DNA from 2 places in the Paenibacillus vulneris genome. Region 2 is predicted to be linked to the other one. Evidence: riboswitches for the same ligand, from Rfam matches in the RefSeq annotation. Region 2 holds a riboswitch; the other holds the start of a gene.
What was found. Region 2 has a riboswitch for cyclic di-AMP ahead of ABEA66_RS19630 (TrkH family potassium uptake protein). Riboswitches for the same ligand answer to the same signal wherever they lie in the genome.
Positions count from the first base shown of each region.

Region 1: it holds a riboswitch for cyclic di-AMP, as region 2 does, so the genes downstream of both, ABEA66_RS04335 (C40 family peptidase) here and ABEA66_RS19630 (TrkH family potassium uptake protein) in region 2, are expected to answer to the same signal.

Region 1 is NZ_BAABJG010000004.1:27,125-35,554, reverse strand. It holds gene ABEA66_RS04350 (exodeoxyribonuclease III) at 1-500, opposite strand, end outside; gene ABEA66_RS04345 (DoxX family membrane protein) at 699-1,268, opposite strand; gene ABEA66_RS04340 (NADPH-dependent FMN reductase) at 1,491-2,036, shown strand; gene ABEA66_RS04335 (C40 family peptidase) at 2,232-2,702, opposite strand; cyclic di-AMP (ydaO/yuaA leader) riboswitch at 2,708-2,845, opposite strand; gene ABEA66_RS04330 (hypothetical protein) at 3,296-4,111, opposite strand; gene ABEA66_RS04325 (M1 family metallopeptidase) at 4,127-6,298, opposite strand; gene ABEA66_RS04320 (YwhD family protein) at 6,516-7,031, shown strand; gene ABEA66_RS04315 (metallophosphoesterase family protein) at 7,168-7,908, opposite strand; gene ABEA66_RS04310 (GNAT family N-acetyltransferase) at 7,935-8,430, opposite strand, start outside.
Region 2 is NZ_BAABJG010000021.1:287,814-296,243, forward strand. It holds gene ABEA66_RS19620 (cation:proton antiporter) at 1-1,036, opposite strand, end outside; gene ABEA66_RS19625 (potassium channel family protein) at 1,103-1,765, opposite strand; gene ABEA66_RS19630 (TrkH family potassium uptake protein) at 1,782-3,134, opposite strand; cyclic di-AMP (ydaO/yuaA leader) riboswitch at 3,196-3,343, opposite strand; gene ABEA66_RS19635 (CPBP family intramembrane glutamic endopeptidase) at 3,603-5,249, shown strand; gene uvrC (excinuclease ABC subunit UvrC) at 5,295-7,265, opposite strand; gene trxA (thioredoxin) at 7,449-7,766, opposite strand; gene ABEA66_RS19650 (YqzM family protein) at 8,029-8,175, shown strand; gene ABEA66_RS19655 (MFS transporter) at 8,284-8,430, opposite strand, start outside.

The DNA.
Region 1 (8,430 bases), on a different contig from region 2:
GTGAAGCCGGAATTGTTTTGATTGGACTTCGGATTTTTTAGGTCTATTTCCTGATGCGCCACATTCAGGTCCCCGCAAACGATAACAGGCTTCTGTTCGTCCAGCTGTTGAAGGTAGGCGCGGAACCTTTCCTCCCACTCCAGTCTGTACGCCAACCGGGACAGGTCGCGACGGGCATTGGGAGTATACACATTGACTAGATAAAATGATTCGAATTCCAGCGTGAGAATCCTGCCCTCTTCTTCTTGGTCCTCTTCGATGCCGTATCGCACGGAAAGCGGCTCTATCTTGGTAAAGACGGCGGTGCCGGAGTACCCCTTCTTAACGGCGTAATTCCAATATTGATAGTAGGAATCTCCTAGCTCCAGGCTAATTTGTCCTTCCTGCAGCTTCGTCTCCTGAACACAGAATATATCGGCTCCGCATTCCTTGAAATAATCGTAAAAACCTTTGTTAACACAAGCACGTAAACCATTGACGTTCCAGGATACCAGTTTCATTGCTTTATCTCCTTACCGCTTACTTGTCATCTATTTATTCAGTGTATCATAGATTGATAGTTCAAGTAGAGGTGAATGGTTCGTACCTGGATGCGTGGAGGGAGAGGACGCAAAAAAAACCGCCCGCGGGTTACCGGCGGACGGGTTGTTCCTTCTGCTGCTGATTTTTCATGTACTTATCCATTGATAAGCTTGCGTTTACAGCGGCGGGGCGGACTTGAAGCCTTCGGTCGATGCTTTGCGTCCCCAAGGCGTACCGAGGAAAGGCAGCGCCCAGCGGTCTAACCCGTACCAGCCTGCATTTTTCCATGCCAGCACCAGCCATGTGGCCAAAATAAATAAAATCGGGTTCGTGCTCAAGGTTCCGGCGAATAAGAAGCTGGCGTTCATAACGCCGCCGAAGAAGGCTGCGATGCCGGTTAACAGACCCAGGATCAATCCGAGTCCTACGAGCAGCTCGCCGAAGGCGACAACGAATCCGAACACCTTGGCATTCGGCAGTACGAAGTGCTCCAGAAAGCCCGCATACCAGCCGGTAACATCCTTGCCGGCCTCGGCTTTGGCCAATGCCCCCTTGATAAATCCTGTTAGAGCGGTTCCCGCTTTATCGCCGGTCCATGCAGGGTTCGTTATTTTTCCCCACCCGGATGTAACCCAAGTGTAGCCGACATAGAGGCGAATGATTAACCAAATCACACCTGCCCGGGTGCTGCTGAATAAAAAATGGGAAACGGGATTCTCGGGTATTACGATTTCGTGCTTGCTCATGGAATAACCTCCTCAATGTAAAACCGTTCGCTGTGGGATATATTGGATGGCTTTATTGTAGCTGGAGCTCGAATAATTATATGTGATATTTATCACAAGATGCCTGAGAATGTATTATTTCCATCATCATGGCTGTAGCATCCAAGAAGTTCCAGGGCTTATAAGGCTTTCCTTACTCCGGTAGGTTATAATCGTATCATGACGAAAAGGAGGAGGAGCAGAATGAGAATCGTAACGATTTCCGGCAGCTTGCGCAAGGAATCCTCTAATACAAGGCTGCTGCAGGCCGCAGAGGCTTTGGTGCCGGAGGGGATGGAGCTGGTTAGCTTTGAGGGGATAGGGGATCTCCCGCATTTTAATCCCGACTTGGATGGAGATGCTCCACCGGCTTCGGTAGCTGTATGGCGAAAGACGCTGCAAGCGGCAGATGGAGTGATGATCTGTACGCCGGAATATGCGAATGGAGTGCCCGGCGTTCTGAAGAACGCGTTGGATTGGCTGGTCTCGTCGGGAGAGCTGATGAATAAACCGACGGCCGCCATAAGCGCTTCCCCGCTAGCGACAGGAGGGAAGGTGGCTCATGCTTCCCTGATGCTGACTTTAGGCATGCTAACCGCTCACCTGTTCGAAGGAGGACAGCTGTCGATTCCACTCGTATCCAAAAAGATCAACGATCGGGGCGAATGGACGGATGCGGAAGCGGCTGAGGAGATAAGGCGATTGCTTGTAAGGATGTCGGATGCGGTACTGAAGCGGGGAAGCGAGTGAAGGATTCCTTTCGAGACGTGAGTCTCTAGGTTTACTCACCTGGTCGAAATTGGAAGGGCGAGAAAACGGGTTCAAGTGGAACTTTTTCGGGTAACCAATCGTATAGAAGAAAGAGAGCCCTGCAGGCTTGTCCGGACGCTGGAGACGTAACGGAGGCAAACGCTGAGGGCTTCAAAAAATAGTTGCGCGATGCTTCTATTTGCTGTCGGTCATCACAGCTTGGTACTGCTCTTCCGACAGGATGCGTTTCGCTGTGACAAAACGCTTGGCGTAGTAGGAATCGCTAAGCTTGGTCACGGTAACGCCTTTGTTTGTGGCGGAATGGTAGAACTTTCCGTCACCAACATAAATACCGACATGTGAGATTCCTTTGCCATCCGTGTTATAGAACACAAGATCGCCTGGGCGTAGCTCATCTTGGGACACCGTTGTACCGATCGCTGCTTGTCCTTTAGACGTATGAGGCAAATCGATATCGAATTTTGCGAAGACGAAGGAAGTGTAGCCGGAGCAATCAAAGCCTTTTGCTGTGGTGCCCGCCCATTTATAAGGCGCTCCCAGCTCTTCGTTCACGGCTTGACTTAGCGGCGTTTCCGCAAAAGCGCTTCCTACTTGAATGCTGCAAAACAGTGCCACAGAAACGGCAAAACCAAAAAACTTTTTCAAAGGAAATTTTCCCCTTCCGATGCCTACGAGGTTAGCTTAAGGGTTCGGTTGAAGGCTCCCTATGATCACTCTGTTGCGAGATCAATTCACCCGGGTATTTGGATCCCCCGTTTTCCGCTGTGGAAATTCGGCAATATGTACGTTATTTTTGTTACGACTACAACAATTCGATCAAATATGCAGTTTTCCTCCCGCTGTCATAAAAAGTTCACAATTATAAAGGTTTTTTTGCTATATTTCTCGAAATTTCTAAAAAAGCAGTAGATGAAAAGGTTTACAATGAAAAATCATTGGGAGGAAACGGGGCGTTTCCATCCATATTTCGACAAAATGCTGAGTCGTTTGACATGGGCGTCGTCCAAATCGTGGAACATTACTGTCTGTAGTGAGGTTGCCCGATTTAACGGGCTATTGACTTTATGGATAAAATCTGTTATCTCACATCGGGTGGCATGAATTGGGATGTAACCCTGAACCCTGTAACACGAAAAAACCGTCGCAGCTTCCAAGGGGAAGCGGACGGTTTTTTTGATGTTTTTTAAAATTTAGCGGGTCCGTTTGTTTCTCTCTGCCGGTCAGGACATCGGGGGAAGCTATTCGCTTTTGGCGGACCAAAGCGCGTATTGAGCCGTGATCTCCCACATTTTGCAGAACATATGGATGAAGCGGTAGGCTTGAAAGCCGAGAAGAGCAAGGAATCCGGCCCATATCATGGTGGATGTCACGACGGCGGCGGTAATAAGAAGGCCGATCAGTGCGACCGTGACAGCGATCAACAGGGCAGGAAGAACGTTGCGCAGCAGGAGGGATACGGAGAATAAGGATGACTTTCCGCATACTTTCCCGAATTGCAGATACATAAACAGCGTCTGCAGAATAAACATGTAGGCCAGATAGGCGCCGAGCCAAGGCAGCAATTCCTGCGCAGCCGCATACAGTGTTGCTTGCTTGCTGTACAGCTGGGCTGCTTTGGGGATCAGCCAGTACAGCGGGCCGAGCTGCAGCGCCATTTGGGCCAGATAGTAGCCGAAGAACGGTAAGGTCAGCTCACGTATCCCTTGGACGAACCGGTAACCGGCGTTTAATTCGGTATGCTTAAGTGAGTAGTATACACCGGCGTTCAGCACCGGGGTGAGCAGCATGCGGGCCAGCAGCAGCCCGAGCCCCCACAGAAGGTAAGGCTGCACGAGGTCGGTCTTCGTCAATTGGAACTGGCCTTCGATCCAGAAGAGCTGTACCGCTTCACGGGCCTGCTCTTTGCCGGGATAGCGGCGGAGCAAGGGGAAGACGATGGAGTGGATCCATTCGAAGAGCCCGAGCCCCCACAGCAGATTATAAATAAATAGAGTGCATACGGTAAAAGGCTGGTTCCAGGTTAAGCCCAATCCTTTTTTTATTAAATTCAACATAAGCGCTTGCTCACCTCACCATGCGACCCAGCCGAACAAGGTCTCGATTAATTTGACCACACCGACATTCCAGCGAATGGATAGCTTGCTGTCCACATTAGTTTTCATAAAGCTGTTGATTCGCTTGTTTTCCAGCACGATAGAGTAATGCGGGTCGATAGAAGCGTAATCCAAAGGCGCCGTGTGATTCAGCTTGAACTGGACGTCGGCGTCGATCCCGTCCCAGGTTTTATCAATTTGCGAGCCATCGGCAAAATGGAAGCGGATGGGAATCGTAGAATAGGTTCCCCCGAACCTTTGAATACGGACCGTATTCTCATATAAGGGCTGTCCTTCCTGGACAACCTGCTTGCTGTGAATGCCGGTCACGGCGTAGTCTACCATAAGGCCGTTATAGACATATTGATCGAAGAAGGCTGCCCAGCTCGTCTTGGTCACGTCCTCCAGTACCTTCTGGAAATCGGAGGTCGTCGGATGCTTGAACTTCCAGCGCTGGAAATAGGTCTTCATCACACGGTCCATCGTATCCCGGCCGATTTGCTGCTCGAGCGACTTTAATACCAGCTTGGCCCGGATGTAGACGTTCTCGGCATATTGATTGTGGCCCCGGTACGCCCAGGAATCCAGCTTGAGCGCTGCCGGAGAAGTCATATAGCTGGACTCCACGAGCAGATTCGGCTTAACGCCGTACTCCAGCTCCATCAGCTTATCCTCGGCATAGGAGGTAAAGCCCTCATCCAGCCAAGCTTCCTCGAACTCGTTGTTCGCGACCATGCCATACCAGAATTGATGTCCAATTTCATGTACGATTACCCGCTCAAGCTCCAGGTCCGGCTGTTCGCTGGCTGCTCCCCAACCGGTGACGAGTGTCGGGTATTCCATGCCACCTGCTCCATTGCCGTTCTCGGGCGGTACAACGATCGAGAGCGTGGAGTACGGGTAGCTGCCATACCATTGGGAGAACCGTGCCAATGCTTTTTTGGCGGCGGTCATGTAACGGTTTTTCAGCTGCTCGTGCTTGGGATCGAGATACAGCTTGATGCGGACGCCCGGAATTTGCTGGGTGGCGTAGGGCTCTTCATAATAAATGAAATGAGGGGAGGCGGCCCAGGCAAAATCATGCACGTCATCGGAATAGAACGAATAGGTTTTCGTCTTCCCGTCGTCCGCAGGCGGCTTCGTCGGAAAACCGGTGGCTGCAACTGTGTAGCTGGACGGCACTTTGATGCGTACGTCAAAAATGCCGAAATCCGCATAAAACTCCGAATTGCCGTGATATTGGTGCAAATTCCAGCCCTCGGCCGTGCGTCCTCTGGTACCTGCCGGCTCATAGACGGCTACCTTCGGGAACCACTGCCCAGCCATGATGAAATCGTCGGCGTACCCCATCCTGGCGAACACAGAAGGGAACTGAACGGAAAAGTTGGTTTTCAGCGTGATTCGCTCTCCGGGGTTCACCGCCTTGGGCAGGGTGATTTTCATCAAGGTCTGGTCATCCTTGTTACCGTCGTCGGGCTGAACATACTCCATTTTGGAGACGAGCTCCTCGCCCTCTAACGTTTTGATACTGCTGATGTCCATATTCCCTGTATTGTTTTCTGTGCTTTTATCTTCCCTCAGCTTGCCGCCGGACTCTTTCATGAAGGTCGTTTTTTTGGATTTGAACGCATTCGGGTACATGTGGAAGTAAAGCTCTTGTACCGGCTGGCTTCCGGGATTTTTCCAGGTCAGCGTCTGAGTGCCGGCAATCTGCTTTTTCGCCGCATCCAGCTCGACGTTCATATGATACTCGACGATGCGGGAGCTGAGCGGCTGCGGGGCAGGCTTCTCGATAGGCTTGGCCGGCAAGCTGGGAGGCGCCGGCGTTGCTGGCTCGTTCATACGTGCTGCCACGGGCTTGGCCAGAGGCTGGAGCTGAAGACCCAGCGAGGAGCCGTCCGCTTGAGACAGATCGAATTGATACGGTTGAAAGTCGGGCTCTCCCTTCAATGATGAGGAGGTCATGGCGACGGGATTCGGTGCGAGCGAGCCTAATAGTTCCGCACCCTCGCGCAGGTCGGATAGAGAGAATGGAGCTTGCTGCGGAAGGCTAGCGCCCGGCAGGGCTTGGCTTGCAAAGGTTGCTCCGCTGGCAAGGACTACGAGAAGACACCATTGCGCGAGTCGGTTGCCGATAACATTTTTCATCTATTTTTCACCCCGTTGACAAGCATCTACAGCATGTATATGTTTGTGGGACGAGGATTATTTCTGCTCGGTACAAAAGAAATTTTTCAGGCTGCTTACCCTGTCCGCTGAGGGCTGTATCAATAATTTTTCGTTTTTAGTGGAAATAGGGGGGGCATTTTAGCTAAAATAGAAGGAACGGGCAAGACGATAACATTAAAGACGGATGGTGCCATTAATGGATATAAATAAGGATCAAGCGGCGGATAAGCCGAAAAAATTGAACTCCCTCAACATTGTCAGCGGCAAGGTGGAGCATCGCGGCTTTGGCGCAGGATCTATCGACCTGAGCCAGCTGTCCAGCGTCATTATCGATGGGGACGAAGCGTATCTCGATATGGGAGCTCTGCATGCGAAGAGCAAAGTGGAGAAGGGCATCAAATTCTCGACAAACAAGGAGGACGTCCCGAACGGGCGCACCTGCTGGATCGTTTGGGTAGCGGCAGACCGCAGGGAATCCGGCTCTTATTATGCGGGTGTGACGTCCTGCGAAATGTCGGTCGATCCGGAGGCAAGACGCGGGTGGAAGATCCTGGCTGACCATGTAAACCGGATGGATTATGCGCTAAAACGCCGGATCATGCTGGAAAATTTGCCGGCCCGGGAGAAGGCGGCCTTGCGAAAATTGCTTATGGAGTACAACCCGGAGATGTGGGAAAACTCAGATGAGGCGCTGAAGGAAGCGCTGGCATAAAATTATGTACATTATGTGACTTCCATTGTATAAGTCCTCGCGAACGATGTATACTATTGCTCAGTATATGCAACATATACTAGGACAGCAAAAAGGCAGACCTCGGTCTGCCTTTTTGTGTTGGACAAAAATAGAATTATTCCTTCAAGCCGCGGTAACGCCCTGTTCGAAGCTCGCGGCTGTACGGTTCGAGCAGCGGAATATCGGCCTGCTCCGCCAGACGGACGGCCAGCTCGATATCATAAGGAACCCGGACAAGCTGGATGGAGAAGGCGGAAGGAACGGAGCTGTCGAGCTGCCCTTCCAATATGGCATAGGAGGCCTGCGGGATGTCGAGAGGGTTGCCTACGCTGCCTGCATTAAACAGCGTTCTTCCGCGCAGATTTTGGGAGTAGGCGTTGTGAATGTCTCCGTAGCCGACGACATCGGGCAGCTCGCTGCCATCCGTTCCTCCTGTCTGGTCGGTATTATGAAACATGGTGAGCCGGCTTTCCATTGAATCCCACGGCTGAATGCGCGTATACACACTGACCGGGGATGCGTGAAACAACCGGATCTTCTTGCCGCTCATCATAAAATCGTGGGAGAAGGGAAGCTGCCCGAGCCAGCGGAGGCGTTCCTCCCCTAACCGGCGCTGATGCCACTGGAGAACCTCGTCCTGACTAGGCTTGGTCAATAGATGATCCCAGTTTCCCATTACAACGACGGGACACAGCTCCTTGATGGTATCAACGGCTTCGGCCGGATGAGGGCCGGTACCGACCAAATCTCCCAAACAATAGATAGCCGTGACTCCCCGCTGGCGTATGTCCTCTAGCACTGCATCGAGAGCCGGAATGTTGCCGTGAATATCGGATATGACAGCTATTTTTTGCATTATGCAGCCCTCCTGGCTACCTGAAATTAAGGAAGATCCTGCTGCTGCTCCTCACAGGTAATTGCATAAATATTATGATCCTCCCACACATCATGAATATGCAAGTAGTTTCGGGCTAAGCCCTCGTAACGAAAACCTGCTTTCTCAAGCACACGGATGGAAGGTGTATTGCGGGGCATAACAGCGCCTTGGACGCGATGCAGCTTCAAATGGTGGAAGGCGCAATGTACGGTCAGCTTGACGGCTTCCGTCGCATAGCCTTTGCCTGTATGCCCTTTATCTAAATAATAGCCGATATTAGCGTTTTGCCAAGGCCCCCGGAATACAGAGGATAGGTTAACGCGTCCAATTAAATGCTCGCTTTCATTTAAAAAAATACCGAAGCTGTAGCTGGTATCGTTTTGCGCATTTACCAGGCTTAGGCGAATTTGTTCCTCCTGGAACTCAAGCGTAAAATGGTCGTCCGGGCGGACCGGCTCAAACAGCCGGTGGTATTCCCGGTTCTCGGTGCGAAGGCGATGC
Region 2 (8,430 bases):
TTTCGTTCCAGCTCCATTGAGCCCTCCGGTCAGGCAGCGTACAAATCAGCACCGCAAGGGGTCTGGCAATCAGCATGAATACGGCAATGACGCCCAGGCTTGGCCACAAGTGGGCCCAGATCACCTGGAAATTGACCTGGCTGCCGAGCAGCATAAAGATCAGCATCCGCATAATGACCGTCATATTATCGCTAAAATGCCCCATTTCATGAAGCTTGTCGTTCATGTCGAGCTTGAATACGTCCGTATTCCCCCATACAAGTCCTGCCGTAAAGGTCGCCATAAATCCGCTGACATGAAGCGTATCCCCGATCCAGTAGGAGCCTATAGCGGTTACAACCAGAGCGATAGTCGCATAATCACGGAACCAGCCCAGCTTCAAATGAGCCGTCACGAAGGCTAACGCCATGCCAATGACACCCCCGACCAGGATACCGCCTGCAGCCGTCAACACAAATTCCTTAATGCTCGCGGCAATAGAGAATGAATGGCTTCCAGTAACGACAGCCAGCACCGTGAAGGTGAGAATGGAGCCTGTCGCATCGTTGAAGGCCGATTCACTCTCGACGGTCTCACGGACCTTCGTACGGATCGTCACCTGCTTGAACACAGGGATAAGCGTAGCCGGGTCCGTGGACGAAATGATGGCTCCGAGCAATACGGCATACAGAAGCGGAATGCCCAGCAGCCAATGTGCCGCCATAGCAACGACTCCGCAGGTTATCAACACGCCCGGCACGCTCAATAGCGCGACGGACAGCCATACCTTCTTCAGGCCGGACAGCCGGATGTTGCGCCCTCCATCGAACAAAATGAGCACGGAGCCGATAGTCAAGATGAATTGATTGGTCAGTGAGCTGCTGGTCTCTGAGACCCAGTGCAGTCCCTGCCCTACAATCATGCCCGCGATCAGGAATAAAGCGACATCAGGCAGCTTCAATTTGCCGGCCAAGCGTCCGAAAACCATCCCCAGACCAAGAATGAGCACCAATAATAGCAAGATATGATGGACTATTTCCGAAACGTCGTTGGCCATGCTCTTTTGTCACTCCATTGTCCCAGATGTGCAGCGTCTCTATTTCTTGTGACGGCTGATTATTTGCTAACGGATTACTTCGCTCTCGAACAAATCAATCTGCTCGTTCGTTCCTATGATGACCATAATGTCCTGTTCATCCAGCGTATCTACAGCGGTCGGAGCAATAATGACGCCGTGCTTCTTATTGATAGCGACGACACTGCACCCGTATTTGGCCCGAGGGTCCAGCTCCTTGAGCGTCCGGCCGGATAAGCGCTTAGGTACCGACAGCTCTGCGATGGTATAATCTTTGGACAGCTCGATATAATCGAGCAGGTTCGGTGAAACCAGCTGATGCGCTACGCGAATCCCCATATCCCGCTCCGGGAAGATCACCCGGTCAACGCCGATCTTGTTCAGCACCTTCCCGTGAAGCTCGGAGAGCGCCTTCGTGACCACCATCTTGACACCAAGGTCCTTGAGCAGGATCGCTGTCAAAATGCTTGCCTGAATATCATCCCCGATGGAGACGACCGCACAATCAAAATTACGCATGCCTAGCGACTTCAACACATCTTCATCTGTAGAATCCGCGACGACGACATGCGTCAAGACATCGCTCATCTCCTCTACGGCTTCCTCATCCTTATCGATGCCCAAAACCTCGTATCCGAGATCCACCAGCTCCCTGGCCAAACTCGATCCGAATCTCCCCAGCCCAATCACTGCATACTGACTACGTTTCATTGTCTTAACTTTTCCCCTATCCGATGGTTATTTTCCCTTCCGGGTATCTGTATAATTCTTTTTCGGTTTTTGGCCCAAGCGCATATGCCAGCGTCAAAGGACCGAGACGGCCTGCAAACATCATCAGGCAAATCAATATTTTGCCGACATCGGTCAAATCCGTCGTCATTCCCATCGTCAAGCCAACCGTGCCGAAGGCGGAGGTCACCTCGAACAAAATCATCAGGAATGGATGGTTTTCCGTCGTGGACAAAATCATCGCAACGAAGATGACCATAAACAAGGCGATCATCGTAAGCGTAATAGCTTTCAAAATACGGTCCTTACCCAAACGGTAATGAAACAGGACAATGTCTTCCTTCCCCCGGACCATAGCTATCATCGCGCCAATCAGCGTCGTGAAGGTGGTCGTCTTGATCCCGCCCCCGGTGGAGCCAGGAGAAGCGCCTATAAACATCAGGATGATCATGAAAAACTGCGTCGCCTGGCGCAGGCTTCCCAAATCTACCGTATTGGCTCCCGCCGTGCGCGGAGTTACCGATTGGAAGAAGGCTGCCCAGATCTTGCCTCCCCACGTCAGTGAGCCTAAGGTTTTGGCATTCGTAAATTCAAATATAAAGATGACGAGTGCACCAATAAGGATAAGCAAGCCTGTCGCGCTCAAGACCACCTTGGAATGCAGCGACAGCCGCCGGTGGTTCCTGTAGTCCATCACGTCCGACATGACTACAAACCCAAGACCTCCCAGAATGATAAGCCCCATTGAAACGATATTGACGACGGGGTCATTGACATATGAGGTAAGACTCGTGAACGGACCATAGACCGATCCGAACAGGTCAAAGCCGGCATTGTTGAAGAAGGAGATCGCATGCCAGAAGCCAAAATAAATCCCTTTGGCCGGGCCCAGCTCCAACGACCATCGAATCGAGAAAATCACTGCCGCAGCGAGTTCAATTGTGAGTGAGTATCGAATGACCCGGCGGATCAACCTGACGATCCCTTCCATGCTTCCCTGATTCATCGCTTCCTGCAGGATTAACCGTTCTTTCAAGGAAATTCGCTTTTTTAGCGCAAAAGCAAACAGGGTCGCCATCGTCATAAAGCCCAGACCGCCGACCTGGATCAGCAAGATGATGACAATTTGCCCGAATTTCGAAAAAAACGTTCCCGTATCCACAACGACGAGCCCTGTCACACAGGTGGCCGATGTCGCGGTAAACAACGCATCCAGAAAGCGCAAGGGCTTGCCTGTAGCCGAGGCGACCGGGAGGGACAGGAGCATGGCTCCGGCAAGAATAATCAATGCAAAGCCGATAACTAATATTTGCGGCGGTGTGAGTTGAATTTTTTTGGTTACGGGCTTCATCGTTCACCTCAATTTCGGTTTTCAGGCAATAAAAAAGACACTGGAAACCCAATGCCTATACAGGTTCCTGCAACAAAGCCTACGAGGTTAGCTGACGGATTCGGACGCACAGGTACCCTATCAATTCCATCTCGCGAAATGGAATCGAATTCACCCCTTATTACTCATGGTTCCCCCGTTTTCAAAAAGAAATTCGGCTTTTTATTCAATTGATATGAATTATAATGTGCTTTGCTTGTAATCACAAAGTCGCTTTTACTCGAAAACGGGTAATATTCGGATTATTAGAATACTTAGGATGAAGCTGATAGAGCCGGCGCTTCGCTTTTCAACGATTTTCCCCTTCTTGCTCTGAATTTCATTGGATTTTGGCCGGGCATGTGTGCTAAGTTTAATGAATACAATGACATATCCTCACCATTTTATAAGCATAATGTAAGCTTCTAATTCTAAGTAAGGAGACATGGCATGGTAAAACGTCAAACCGACTTCCCTCTTCTCATTTTGGCACTTTTTGGAATTATTTTGTATGTATCGATCGCCGCCATCTCTTCCTGGCTCCAGGATGAATCGGTTGAGCAAGTACAGGAGGCCTCCCTCCCAACGGTTACGAAGCAGCAGGCAGCAGAGGCGGCCGTCCGGTTCGTTCAGGAGCGCTTCGGGCTCTCGGCCGATTATCGTACCGGCACCTTGTTTCAGTCTCATTCCGATCGAAGCGGCTATCTGCAAAAAGCGGAGCTGCTCGATGAATATGTCAAGCGCTTTGCCGCCTATCCTATCGATTATTTTGAGGTGGAAATTAACGACAATTCGAACCTTGCTACCTATTACGTAGAGGTTAACTTTACCAACTTAAATATAATGGGCTGGAACGCGTACTACGCTCCCTCGAGCAAAAAGCAGACTGTTGCCTCATTGGGAGACTCATTGGCGATAGCGGAGCAAGCGTTGAAGGACCAGGGCTACACGCTATCCGATTTCACGAGAATCCATCCGGTAACCGAGCCGGAACCGCCTGTAACGAACGGTCGCGGTATGCCTTACCTATTTGAGAGTAAAGACAAACAAATAGGAGAAGCCAAGCTTAGGTTAAGCTTGTCGGTAGACGGCGGAAAGGTCACGGCCTTCCATACGGCGTTTTCCATACCTGCGTCCTTTGCCGAGTGGAAGGAACAGCAGAATGACAATGCTTCCTTGATGACCCGGATTAGTCTCGGAGCTTCTCTCATCATGGCGGCTGCGGCTGTATTCCTTATGATTCGATACCGTAAAGAATGGACCTTTCGGCGCGGGATCTTTTTAACCTTCATTTTTGTTGCGATTTATATTTTCAACAATTTCAACATGCTTCCGGCATTCCGGACCATGCATTCCAATGGGCCTTCCGATTGGGGCGCTATGTTTAACCTTTGGTTTATTAATATTGTTACTGTTATCATGGCTGTCAGCGTCTATTTTTCGTTTCAGGCGGGACGTCAGCTATGGCAGAGGCAGGGCTGGATTACCTGGCCTGTTTGGAGGGACGAATCCTTTGGGGGGCATATCCGCAGCTCAATGATTCGGGGGTATTTGCTCTGCATTTTCATCCTGGCCGTGCAGCAAACGTTATTTTTCATAGCGGGCGAATACTTTGATGTCTGGTCCGTGAACGACCCTGCCGATTCCGTCCTGAACATGTCATGGCCCGCGGCTTTTCCTCTAATGGCATGGGCAGCGGCGATATCCGAGGAAGCCATCTACCGGCTGTTCGGCATCGCCTTCTTCATGAAGCTCGTTCGCAACCGGTTCCTTGCAGTGCTGCTGCCGAGCATGATTTGGGCGCTCAGTCATACGCAGTACCCTATCTACCCGGTCTATACGCGTTTTATTGAGGTAACGATCATCGGAATCATTTTTGGCTATGCCTTTTTGAAATACAGCTTGATGACCGTACTCTTCGCTCACGCAACGATGGACAGCATCCTGATGGGCTTGTCGCTATTGGACTTGAAGGGCACGCCGTTTCTCATCACCGGCATCTTCTATATCCTCTTCCCCGGGCTGGTGGGCCTGGCCGTCGCTTGGCTCCATGCCAAAGCAAAGAGGAACCCTCCGACCCTCCGTACGAGTCATTAGATTCCTCCCGGTTATAATGTCAAAAAGCAGGAAGCTTCCGCCAACCTATTCGATGGCGTTGGCTTCCTGCTGATTTTCTTCACCGCTCTCATCTTCTTGAAGCGGCTCTTCCGTTTCGCCGTTCAGCGACCGCAAAATTTGCGAAGCCAGCTTTTCCCCGATTCCAAGAGGCCGGAAATCCTCAATGCCGGCTTCTTTTATTTTTTTAAGAGAGCCGAAGTGCTTCAAGAGCGCCTTGCGCCGCTTCTCCCCGATGCCTGGAATGGAATCCAGAGTCGATACGACCATCGACTTCGCGCGCGTCTCCCGATGGAAGGTGATCGCGAAACGGTGGACCTCATCTTGAATCCGCTGGAGCAAGTAAAATTCCTGGCTGTCCCTGGGAAGCGGAACGACCTCGGGCGGGTCTCCCGTCATCAGCTCCGCCGTTTTATGCTTGGCGTCCTTAACAAGGCCGCAGACCGGGATATATAGCCCCAGCTCATTTTCAAGCACATCGACGGCCGCCGAAATCTGCCCTTTGCCGCCGTCCACGACGATAAGATCCGGCATTGGCAGGTTTTCTTTAAGTACCCGTTCGTATCTCCGGCGAATAACCTCACGCATCGTTTCGTAGTCGTCCGGCCCTTGCACCGTGCGAATCTTGTATTTGCGGTATTCCTTGCGGTCCGGCTTGCCGTCCGTAAACACGACCATGGCCGATACGGGATCGGAGCCCTGGATGTTGGAGTTATCGAAGGCCTCGATACGGTGAATCATCCCGGTACCGAGCCATTCGCCCAAATTTTCCACCGCTTTGACCGTACGCTGTTCGTCTCTCTCAATAAGCCGGAATTTCTCCTCCAGCCCGACGCGGGCGTTATCGCACGCCATATGAACCATATTTTTTTTCAAGCCGCGTCGCGGGATATGGACCTTCACCTTAAGCCAGCTCTCCAGCGCTTCCTTGACGTCGGTCTTCATTCCTTCGGCGAGCCCCGCAGGTTCCTCTTCGCTGGAGGATTCCGGAGCTTCGGCGCCCGCTGCGTTCGCTTCCTGCTCTTGCTCCGGCTCCGCAGGCAGGAAGACCTCCCTCGGCAGGGCGGGGTTATCGCTGTAATACTGCGTGACGAAGGAAACGAAATCCTCGTATTCCTCGCCGTAATAAGGGAACATCGAGGCGCGCCGCTCGATCAGCTTCCCTTGGCGCATGTACAGAATTTGGACGCACATCCAGCCCTTATCCACCGCGTAGCCGAATACATCCCGGTCCACAATATCGTGGGTTGTAATCTTCTGCTTCTCCATGACCGCGTCGATATGAACTATATGATCGCGCAGCTCCTTGGCCCGTTCGAAATTAAGCTCCTCCGCCGCCTCATGCATTTTGCGGGTCAAATCCTGCTTAATTTCATCGTGCCCCCCGTTCAAGAACCGGGTAATCTCCTGCACCATCCGGTCATATTCTTCCTGAGCGACCTCGTACTCGCACGGGGCAACGCATTGCCCCAGGTGGTAATACAGACAGACGCGCTCCGGCAGCGTCTTGCATTTGCGGAGCGGATACAGCCGGTCTAACAGCTTCTTCGTCTGCTGTGCAGCAAAGGCGTTCGGGTAAGGGCCGAAATATTTGCCCTTGTCCTTATACACCTTGCGGGTCACCTCGAGCCGCGGATGCTTCTCATTCGTTATCTTGATGTACGGGAACGACTTGTCATCCTTAAGCAGCACGTTATAGCGGGGATAATACTGCTTGATCAGGTTACACTCAAGTATTAATGCCTCTACGTTGCTGGCCGTTACTATATATTCAAAGTCGGCGATCTCATTGACCAGAGCCTGCGTCTTGGCGCTGTGGCTTCCTGTAAAATAGGAGCGGACCCGGTTGCGCAGCACCTTGGCCTTACCGACATAAATCACCTTGTCGTCTTTATTCTTCATCAAGTAACAGCCTGGCTTCTCCGGCAGCAGAGCCAGCTTGTTACGGATCGCTTCGTTTCGCCGCTTGCGCTCCTGTTCCTCCTCGTGCATCGTCATCGCGACCTATCTCCTTTCTCACAACTATCCCATGAACATGACGTTGCTTCCTTCTTAGGCATAAGCAATCCTCCAAGGATGCGGTGGAAGCCTGCTTGGCATTGTCTTATGCAACAAAAAAAGCTCTTTTCCAGCATAGCAGAAAAAGAGCTTTTTCTCATTAACAGTTTTCGTTAGAAAACATTATTGATTGCGGGTTACAACGTTTTTCAAAGCGTCCTTCGATTGGAAGCCTACCACTTTATCAACCGGTTGTCCGTCTTTGAACACGATCAATGTAGGGATGCTCATAACTCCAAAACGGGATGCGGACTCAGGATTGTCATCCACGTTCACTTTAGCGATTTTCACGCTGTCCCCCAATTCTTGATCAAGCTCTTCCAATACAGGAGCGATCATTTTGCAAGGTCCGCACCAAGGCGCCCAGAAATCAACAAGAACCGTACCGGATCCTTCAACTTCATTCTTGAAGGATTGGTCCGTAACATTAACGATAGCCATCGTATGTCTTCTCCTTCCACCGGATAAAATAAAATGTTGTCAACAAGTAAAGTATACCACAATACCCCCTATTTTCAACCGCCGCCCGACTCGTCCATCTGTTGCCATCCATGAGCGGCTTTACCCTGTACTCATTTTGAAAAACGTCGCATAATTGTCACTTTCCCCTGCTTTACAATTATCTTCGTATTTGGGTATACTATTCGTAATTAGGACTATGCACAAGACTTTCCTACGGAAATTCTTAAGGAGGAAATCAATAATGAGCGATCCAAAGCATCCTGAACTTCATGTGATGGAAGAACCAACCAACGACTTTTTGGACGTTGCAATCGGCTTCGGCGTATTCTTCGGTGTTCTTCTGCTGATTGCTGTAGTCGCAACCGTTGTTCAGGTTATGACTCGCTAATAGGTTATCAAAGGTCTGTCCAGCTGACACAAGCGGGGCAGGCTTTTTTATTTTGCAAGAACGGCTGGCGAATGCAAATCAATGACGAACCTTATATCACCAATGTCACTAAGTAACGGATTTGCTGTCCATTACTCTGTCCTTAGCCATTTTAGCTGCTCGCCCAAATTGTACATAATACAATGCAACCATCATAACGACCAGAATAGCCAGTACCAGAAAAATGTCGCTATATACGAATGTAGTGCTGTTTTG